DNA from 2 places in the Bacillus sp. FDAARGOS_235 genome. Region 2 is predicted to be linked to the other one. Evidence: riboswitches for the same ligand, from Rfam matches in the RefSeq annotation. Region 2 holds a riboswitch; the other holds the start of a gene.

Region 1 (4,427 bases), 960 kb from region 2:
GTTTAATAATAAAGCGTAATAAAATTCTCCGTACATTTGACTAGCAAGTTTAGTGACTTCTTTTTCACCTTCATTTGTTATACATGTGAAAATATGTTCTTCCATAATAAAATAACGGTTAGGAGCCCATCTTTGATAAGAATGCTTTGTTAAATAATCGTGAATATAAGGAACATTATTTGCACTAATATACGGCTTACCATCGTCTGTTAATCCGGAAAGACTGGAAGCTCGATATACATCAACTACATGAAGGTCTGACTTTTTGTTAATAGATAATAAGGTTTGTACATACATTCGTTGGTCTTCAAAGAAGGGGAATGTTTGAAAGTATGAACTCCGCAACCTCTTATTCTCAAAGAAGTCTGTTAAGCCATGATATAAATCGCCGAATATAAGTTTTTCTACTTGTGAATATTTTTTCCCATCACATTCAATACAAATGGTCTCGGTTGTATCATTTCTAGTTTCAAGCACACGGAAGCGAGAAGCAAATTCGATGGCTTCTGATAATGTCATGTTTGGGGCGGTTTTGACTTCTGTTCGAATTGTTAAGAAGCCAAGCTCATAAGGACAAAGTGTTACATCAATAGAATGTATCTTGAATGGAACGGAAATAAGATTTGTTGTTAAATGTCCATTTAAATTAAGGTCTTTAGAATAGCGCTGTAGTCCCTTTTGATGTTCTGAATGAGGAAAAAGAATTTTATTCGTAAATGAAAGATAGTATGCTTCCATATTTTGATGTGAAACTTGAAACTGCCCGTAATATGTATTTTCATCTTCAAGATGATCAAGTCGAAAAGGACGGAAATTATTTTTTTGTAAGAAAGGGAACATATTTTGTTCATATCCAGTTTTAAACGAAAACGGGAATATAAATTGAAATATAGCTGTTGTTACATCTTTTTCTTCGATTGTTTGTATTGCCTCCATTTACATTGTTTCCTTTCCGTATAAGCTATAGAAACAACATGCCCAATTTTTCTTGAAAATAACCTTGTTTTTTCAATAGATTAAGAATGAAAATTCAGCTAATTTAACAAGGGACATGTATAATGTTATGTATACTAAAACTAGTATAATTGTGTGAGGAAAAGGGGATGTTGTATGCGCATTTTAGTATTAGGAGCTGGTGGCGTCGGTGGATTTTTTGGTGGCCGATTAGTAGAAAAGGGAGAAGATGTTACATTTCTCGTTCGCAGCAAAAGAAAACAACAATTAGAGGAAAAAGGACTTGTTATTCGTAGTGTGAATGGAGATTTTTCCTTTCAACCGAAATTGATAACGAAAGAAGATAGAACTTCTCCATTTGATGTGATTTTATTTTCAACAAAGGCGTATCACTTAAACGAGGCAATTCAAGATTTGAAGCCGTTTGTTGGCGAAAATACTGTAATCATTCCATTGTTAAATGGTATCGCTCATTTATCGCTATTACAAAAAGAATTCGGCGGGGAAAAAGTAATGGGCGGTTTATGCTTTATTGAGACGACGTTAAACGATCAAGGAGAAATTGTACAAACTAGTGCTGCCAACAGACTTGTATTTGGAGAAATTAAGCCTCAAGATTCAGAGAGAATAAAGCGTATTACGAAAGCATTTATAGGTACGAAAGCTAGCTTTGTTTTAAGTGAAAATATTACGCAAGATATGTGGCATAAATATTTATTTATTACTGTCATGTCAGGCGTTACAACATTAATGCGTGCACCGATAGGACCAATTCGTGAAAGTGAAGGTGGACGTGAATTTATCCGAAATTTATTTGAGGAATCTGTGCAAATTATGAGGGTATTAGGAGCTCCAGTTAAAGATAATATTGCCCAGGAACATATGAAAACGATTGATAAAATTTCTTATGATATGAAGTCCTCTATGCAGCGTGATATGGAAAAAGGTTCGTTTATTGAAGGGAAGCATTTGCAAGGATACTTACTAGATGTAGCAGAACAATTTTCTTTAGAAGCACCATTACTAGGAGTGGTATATCAAAATTTGAAGGTGTATGAAGAAATGACATTTAACAAACCCGTAATAGAATTAGATGTATGAAATAATAAAAAAGATAGCAATATATAAGTGTATTGCTATCTTTTTTATTTGCGTATGACAAATTATTTGTTTCTTTTAATTCTTTCTGTCAAGTTTATTTCCTGTTCACGTTTACCATATAACTGATTAATTTCATTTGCTACTGCATCTAAATATGAATCGGAAAAAAGCGGTTTCTTCTTTTTAGACATACGGGTCTCCTTTAAGGGTTTTTTAGTATTCATTATGTATATTTATCAGCGGATTATGCGCAATCATTTTAAATTTTTTCTTTTTAAAAATTTTTGTTTACATTTTGAAAATAAAGGAGTATTATAATCCACAGTTTCAATTTTCTAAATCGCTGAAACCGCATGGTACGGGGGACCCGTTCTTACGGATTAGTACATAATCCGATGGGGTGAATCCTTAAAAAAAGGTAGGGCTACTCATAGGCCCGAATCCGACAGCTAACCTCGTAAGCGTTATATTGAGAAGGAAGGTGGAGCTTGTGCGACAAAAAAAATAATGTCTACAAGTCTATTTCGCTATGGCTTGTAGACATTTTTTGTTTTCTGAAGAAATAGTTTGCTGGCTGTAACAAGCAGAATCGTTCGTACAAAATTATTGGAGAGTGGACAGCTGTGGTTTCATCTATTAAAAGATTTTTAATTGGAAGGCCGTTAAAATCAACTGAGTTAGGAGAGCAAAAGCTTAATAAAACGAAGGCGCTAGCCATTCTATCTTCTGACGCATTGTCATCAGTTGCATACGGACCAGAGCAAATTTTAATCGCTTTAGCAGGTCTTGGAGCGATTGCGTATTGGTATTCCATTCCGATCGCTATTGGGGTATTAGTATTATTGACAGCTCTTATTTTATCTTATCGTCAAATTATTTTTGCCTACCCACATGGCGGGGGCGCATATGTTGTATCAAAAGAAAACTTAGGGATGAATCCAGGCTTAATAGCTGGAGGGTCTTTATTAGTGGATTATATTTTAACTGTTGCAGTAAGTGTATCAGCAGGTACAGATGCGTTAACATCTGCTTTTCCTAGCTTACATGCACATAATGTAATCATTGCGATTATATTTGTTATATTTATAACCATATTAAATTTAAGAGGTGTAACAGAGTCAGCTTCCGTTTTAGCATATCCTGTTTATTTATTCGTTTTAGCACTATTTATATTAATTGGTGTAGGGATATACAATATTTTAACTGGTCACGTTTCACCGACCTTACACACGCCGATTGGAACGCCGGTTGCGGGAATTAGTTTGTTTTTACTGTTAAGAGCATTTGCATCAGGTAGTTCGGCTTTAACAGGTGTTGAAGCGATTTCAAACGCAATTCCAAACTTTAAAGATCCTGCACCAAACAATGCAGCGAAAACTTTGCTTGCGATGGGTGCATTACTTGCTGTGTTATTTTCAGGAATTGTATTTTTAGCTTATTATTACGGAATTACACCGAGTAAAGAAGTAACTGTTGTTTCCCAAATTGCTGAACAAACATTTGGACGTAATTTCATGTACTATTTCATACAAGGCACAACAGCTTTAATATTAATTCTTGCTGCTAACACAGGGTATTCTGCATTTCCATTATTAGCAGTTAACCTTGCAAAAGATAAATTCATACCGAGAATGTTTACGATTAGAGGAGACCGTCTTGGTTACTCAAACGGTATTATTATACTTGGAATTGCTTCGATTATTTTAATTGTAGCTTTCCAAGGTCAAACAGAACATTTAATTCCGCTATATGCAGTAGGTGTGTTTATTCCATTTACACTTTCTCAAACGGGTATGGTATTAAAATGGCTTCGTGAAAAACCTGAAGGATGGGCTTTAAGATTAACGGTTAATTTAATTGGTGCAGTCATTAGTTTTATCGTTATGAGCATGTTCTTTTTAACTAAATTCGCTCAAGTTTGGTCGATCCTTATTTTCTTACCTGCTATTATCTTCTTGTTCCATCGAATTAAGAAGCATTATGATGCAGTCGGTGATCAATTAAGTTTAAAAACTTGTGAGCCTCTTATTCCGATTGAGGGGAATGTAATTCTCGTTCCTGTAGCTGGTATGACTCATGTAGTAGAAAATTCATTGAACTATGCGAAGGCTCTTTCTGCAGATCAAGTTATCGCTGTATATGTTGCTTTTGACAGAGAAGAGGAAAAGAAATTTGAAGAGAAATGGAAGAAGTGGCAACCTGAAGTAAGGCTTGTTACATTGCATTCTCATTATAGAAGTATTATTCAGCCGCTAACTAAGTTCATTGATACAGTGCAATATAAAGCGAGTGAATCAAATTATCGAGTTACGGTCGTTATACCACAGTTTATTCCGAAAAAAGGCTGGCATAACATTCTTCATAATCAATCA
Region 2 (4,427 bases):
GCAATTGGGCCAAGTACTAACATCGGGAAAAATGTTAATGCACCAACAATTACAATCGTTCCAATAAAGATTCCTCCAAATAAACCATTATCCGTACGGAACGTTCCGACTGTTTCTGGTACTACCGTCTTCTCTTTCAATGAAGCTGCTACAGCTAGCATCGTAATTAAACTGAAATAGCGTCCTAAAAACATAACTAAACCAGTCGTAATATTCCAAAACGGTGTATTATCTGCTAATCCTTCAAATCCAGATCCATTATTCGCAGCTGACGATGTGTATTCATATACAACTTGCGTTAAACCGTGAAAACCGGAATGAGAAATCGCATCCGTTCCTAAACTTGTTGAAAGAGCTAATGCAGAAAATCCTAAGATAAGTAATGGATGAAATAGAATCGTTACTGCAATTAATTTCATTTCCTTACCTTCAATCTTTTTACCTAAAAACTCTGGTGTTCTTCCGACCATTAATCCAGATATAAAGACTGCAATAATTGCATACATAATAATATTAATAAAGCCCGCTCCAACACCGCCGTATACTGTATTCAACATCATATTTACGAGTGGAACTAAACCGCCAATTGGCGTTAACGTATCATGCATCGTATTAACGGCCCCTGTTTCAGCAGCTGTCGTTACTGTTGCGTATAGTGAAGAGAATACTGTTCCAAATCGTACTTCTTTCCCTTCTGTACTTCCTTGTACATGTTCGATACCCATTCCATTTAATGCCGGATTCCCGTTTAGTTCAGATGTCGTAATCGTTATAAATCCTAGTAAAAACACCATGAATAGTGAAACGAAAAGGATACGCCCTTGTTTTTTATTTCCTACCATTCGTCCGTACGTAAATGGAAGTGCTGTTGGTAATAACATCATAAGCATCATTTGCAAAATATTACTCATTTGTCCTGGATTTTCAAAAGGATGTGTAGAGTTTGCCCCGAAAAATCCACCGCCGTTATTCCCAAGTTCCTTAATAGAAACGAATGATGCAACAGGCCCTCGTAAAATACTTTGTTTTGCTCCATCAATCGTTTGTGCTGTAACCGCCCCATCTAACGTTTGTGGTACACCAAGTGCGACAAAGACTAACGCTGCAATAAATGCGATAGGAAGAAACACTCTCGTTAACGCCCTCGTAAAATCAACGAAAAAGTTGCCAAGTTCTTTTCCAGCAAGTCCTCTTATAAAAGCCATAACAATCGCTAACGTCGTTGCTGGTGCCGCAAACATTAAAAATGTAATCCCGATTAATTGTGATAAATAAGATAAACCATTTTCACCGCTGTAATGTTGTAAGTTTGTATCAGCCATAAAACTAATCGCTGTATTAAAAGCGAGCGTAGGCTCCATCCCTTCAATATGCGCTGGATTTAATGGCAATACACCTTGTAATCTAAAAATGAAATATACAACGACAATCATAAATCCGTTGAGTAGAACTAATGATAATGCATACTGTTTCCACGTTTGATTGTATCCTTTTACACCTGTAATTTTAAAAATAAGTTTCTCAAAAGGCCCGAATACTTTATCTAGCATTTTGCTACCTTGAAAGGCTTTCTCTAAATAAATCCCCGTTGGCTTTGCTACTAAAATAAACAAGAGCATTGTAATAATGACTGCAATCCAAATCATAATGAATGATTCCCCCTAATTAAAACTTTTCTGGATTTAATAATGCGTATACTAAGTACACCGTAATCGCTGCAACAATAACCGATAAGGCAATCATCATGATTGCTTCCCTTCTTTCACAACTTTATCTGACCAACTTGCAAGACTTGCCATCGATGCTACTAATACAACAAAAATTCCGATCATCACAACATCTAACATAACAATCCCTCACTTTAAATGTTAAAATTTACCATTAAAATATTAAAAAAGAACACTGAGCTCTACTCAGTGTTCAAAAAATGAACAACAAAAAGTAAACCTCCTCTCTAAACGCTTACGAGGTTAGCTGTCGGATTCGGGCCTAAAGAGTAGCCCTACTTTCAAAACTGAAAGATTCACCCCAAGTGACGATGCACAAAATTGGTTCCCCCGCTCCATTTCTGGAACTCAGCGATTTTAGGTTTTTTTTTGGAAATTTGATAAATGATTTATGAGAGTAAATATACTCCTCTATATTTCACTTGTAAAGAGGTAAATTACTTAAAATAAGAAAATATTACGCTATTTAAACGCTTACATTACGTATTATTAATATTCTTTCATCTGTTTTCTTGTCTTTTCTTTCTTTTTCATAGAAATGACCTTTTATATATAAAAAAAGAGCGAATGTATATAAGCACCCCACTTAGGCACACTTAACATTCGCTCTCGTTTTCATTCAGAATTTATTTACCACATAAAAAAGCACGTAAATTTCTCCCACGGATATAAACTTGTGATAATTCTGCATGTAACTGCTCATACTCGGTAATATCCGCCTCTAAATACAAAGCATCTTTTGATGGTAATAAAATATATGGCCCTGGAAAAATAGGATCAATCTGTGCCAATTCTTGAACCCTCTCGATCGATACCGCCCAACGATTTGCTATATCTCCAAATAGTAGTACCTTCATCATTTCTTCCCCCGCCCTATTCAAAAAATAAAAACGAAATATTATCACAGTTCGTAAACACGACAAATTTAGCTCCAATTGTTTCATAGAGCCGCGCTGGATATCGTTTATTCCTTGTAACAACAGTAATAGGCGCTTGAAAAGAAAAACGAATGTGTTCTGTGAAGAAACTAACTGTTGGAAGCTCATCCCCTAGTAAAATCACCTTCTTAATTCGTGTGCACATACTAGTAAAATCTTTCTCCTTATTACAGCTATAAGCTGATTCAAACCCATAATCTCTAACTTCAGCCGCTATCTCTTCATTGGCTGTAAAAATAATTAACTCATGCTGAAATGCTACTAGCTCTCTTAAACTCTTTACCTTGTTTTTTTCTCCAACACAAATAAGTGTTAGTTCCATGTACCTCATCCTCCTTAGCATAAAAGAATTCAAACGTAGATTGATATTCCCCTATACTAATCGGATCGATGAAGTGATGTATCCATCATGGCACCGTCCTCTCTCAAAACGCTTACGAAGTTAGCTGTCGGATTCGGGCTTTGAGAGTAGCCCTACTTTCAAAACTGAAAGATTCACCCCAAGTGACGATGCACAAAATTGGTTCCTCCGCTCCATATATTTGGACTCAGCGTATTACAAAAAATGTATTCTGGCTGATATATTACTCTTGTATTTTGAAAAAGTAAACAAAAAAAGCCAGTTGTAAAACTGGCCTTTTCATTCTTCATGCTTATGCTTTATTCAATTTATACGCAAAATGATTCGTTGGTCCATGACCACTACCAATATTCAATGGCTCTTCAATTGCTATACTAATAAATCGTTTTGCCTCTTGAACTGCTTCGTCCATTGAGTATCCTTTCGCAAGTCCAGCTGTAACTGCTGAAGCAAATGTACAGCCACTTCCGTGCGTTTGTTTCGAAGGAATTCGTTCACTTCTAAATTCAATAAACTCTTCTCCATCAAAGAGTAAATCAATTACTTCATTACCTTGATATTCCGCATGTCCGCCCTTCATAAGCACATATTTAGCACCTAATTCGTGCAATACTTTCGCAGCTTTCTTACTATCTTCTATATTATGAATCTCCATCCCAGTTAACACTTCAGCTTCTGGAACATTCGGTGTAATAACTGTTGCTACTGGTAATAAATATTCCTTTAATGCTTGAACTGCTTCTTGCTGTAATAATGATGCTCCGCCCTTTGCAATCATAACAGGATCTAGCACAATATTATTCCAACCAAATTTCTTAATCTGTTCTGCCACAATTTGAATAATTTCACTACTAAATAACATTCCTAGTTTCACTGCATCTGGTGTTAAATCCGTACCAATTGAATTCAGCTGTTCCGTAATACCTTCTAACGGAACAGGATATACCCCTTGAACGCCAAGCGTATTTTGAGCAGTAATTGCCGTAATAACCGTCATCCCATACACACTAAGCTCTTGGAATGTTTTTAAATCCGCTTGAATACCAGCACCACCGCCGCTATCAGATCCTGCAATTGTTAAAGCTTTATTCACTTCCATCTCACTCATCCTTTTCTATCCAAAATAGCGATGATAAATCGTCTTTGCTTCGCTTATATCTTTCGTTCCATGTACAAGTACACGGCCATCTTTGAAGGCAACTAACCTCTTTTCTTCAACAGAGAAAGATAGTAAATATGGATTTACATTTAAATTATTCACACGGCCTTCTAGTAGCTGTTTATATTGTTCAAAATCCATTTCTTCTTTATGAGGTGGTCTAATTTGAACTGTATTTCTCCCGCATAAAACTGCTGTTTTCGATGTGTTCTCTTTATTTAAATACGGATATAATGCATTCT

The links. A riboswitch is a leader RNA that binds a small molecule or an ion and turns the genes downstream of it on or off. The one in region 2 is predicted to bind cyclic di-AMP.
Region 1: another riboswitch for cyclic di-AMP. It lies ahead of A6J74_RS07735 (APC family permease); the one in region 2 lies ahead of A6J74_RS13045 (SipW-dependent-type signal peptide-containing protein).

What each region holds. Positions count from the first base shown of each region.
Region 1 is NZ_CP020437.2:1,197,440-1,201,866, reverse strand. Features, by position in the region: gene A6J74_RS07745 (hypothetical protein) at 1-936, opposite strand, end outside; gene panE (2-dehydropantoate 2-reductase) at 1,111-2,055, shown strand; gene A6J74_RS30370 (hypothetical protein) at 2,118-2,246, opposite strand; cyclic di-AMP (ydaO/yuaA leader) riboswitch at 2,387-2,534, shown strand; gene A6J74_RS07735 (APC family permease) at 2,679-4,427, shown strand, end outside.
Region 2 is NZ_CP020437.2:2,162,334-2,166,760, forward strand. Features, by position in the region: gene kdpA (potassium-transporting ATPase subunit KdpA) at 1-1,646, opposite strand, end outside; gene kdpF (K(+)-transporting ATPase subunit F) at 1,666-1,746, opposite strand; gene A6J74_RS13045 (SipW-dependent-type signal peptide-containing protein) at 1,743-1,847, opposite strand; cyclic di-AMP (ydaO/yuaA leader) riboswitch at 1,946-2,091, opposite strand; gene A6J74_RS13050 (hypothetical protein) at 2,354-2,587, opposite strand; gene A6J74_RS13055 (hypothetical protein) at 2,601-2,987, opposite strand; cyclic di-AMP (ydaO/yuaA leader) riboswitch at 3,081-3,229, opposite strand; gene thiD (bifunctional hydroxymethylpyrimidine kinase/phosphomethylpyrimidine kinase) at 3,319-4,125, opposite strand; gene thiF (thiazole biosynthesis adenylyltransferase ThiF) at 4,141-4,427, opposite strand, start outside.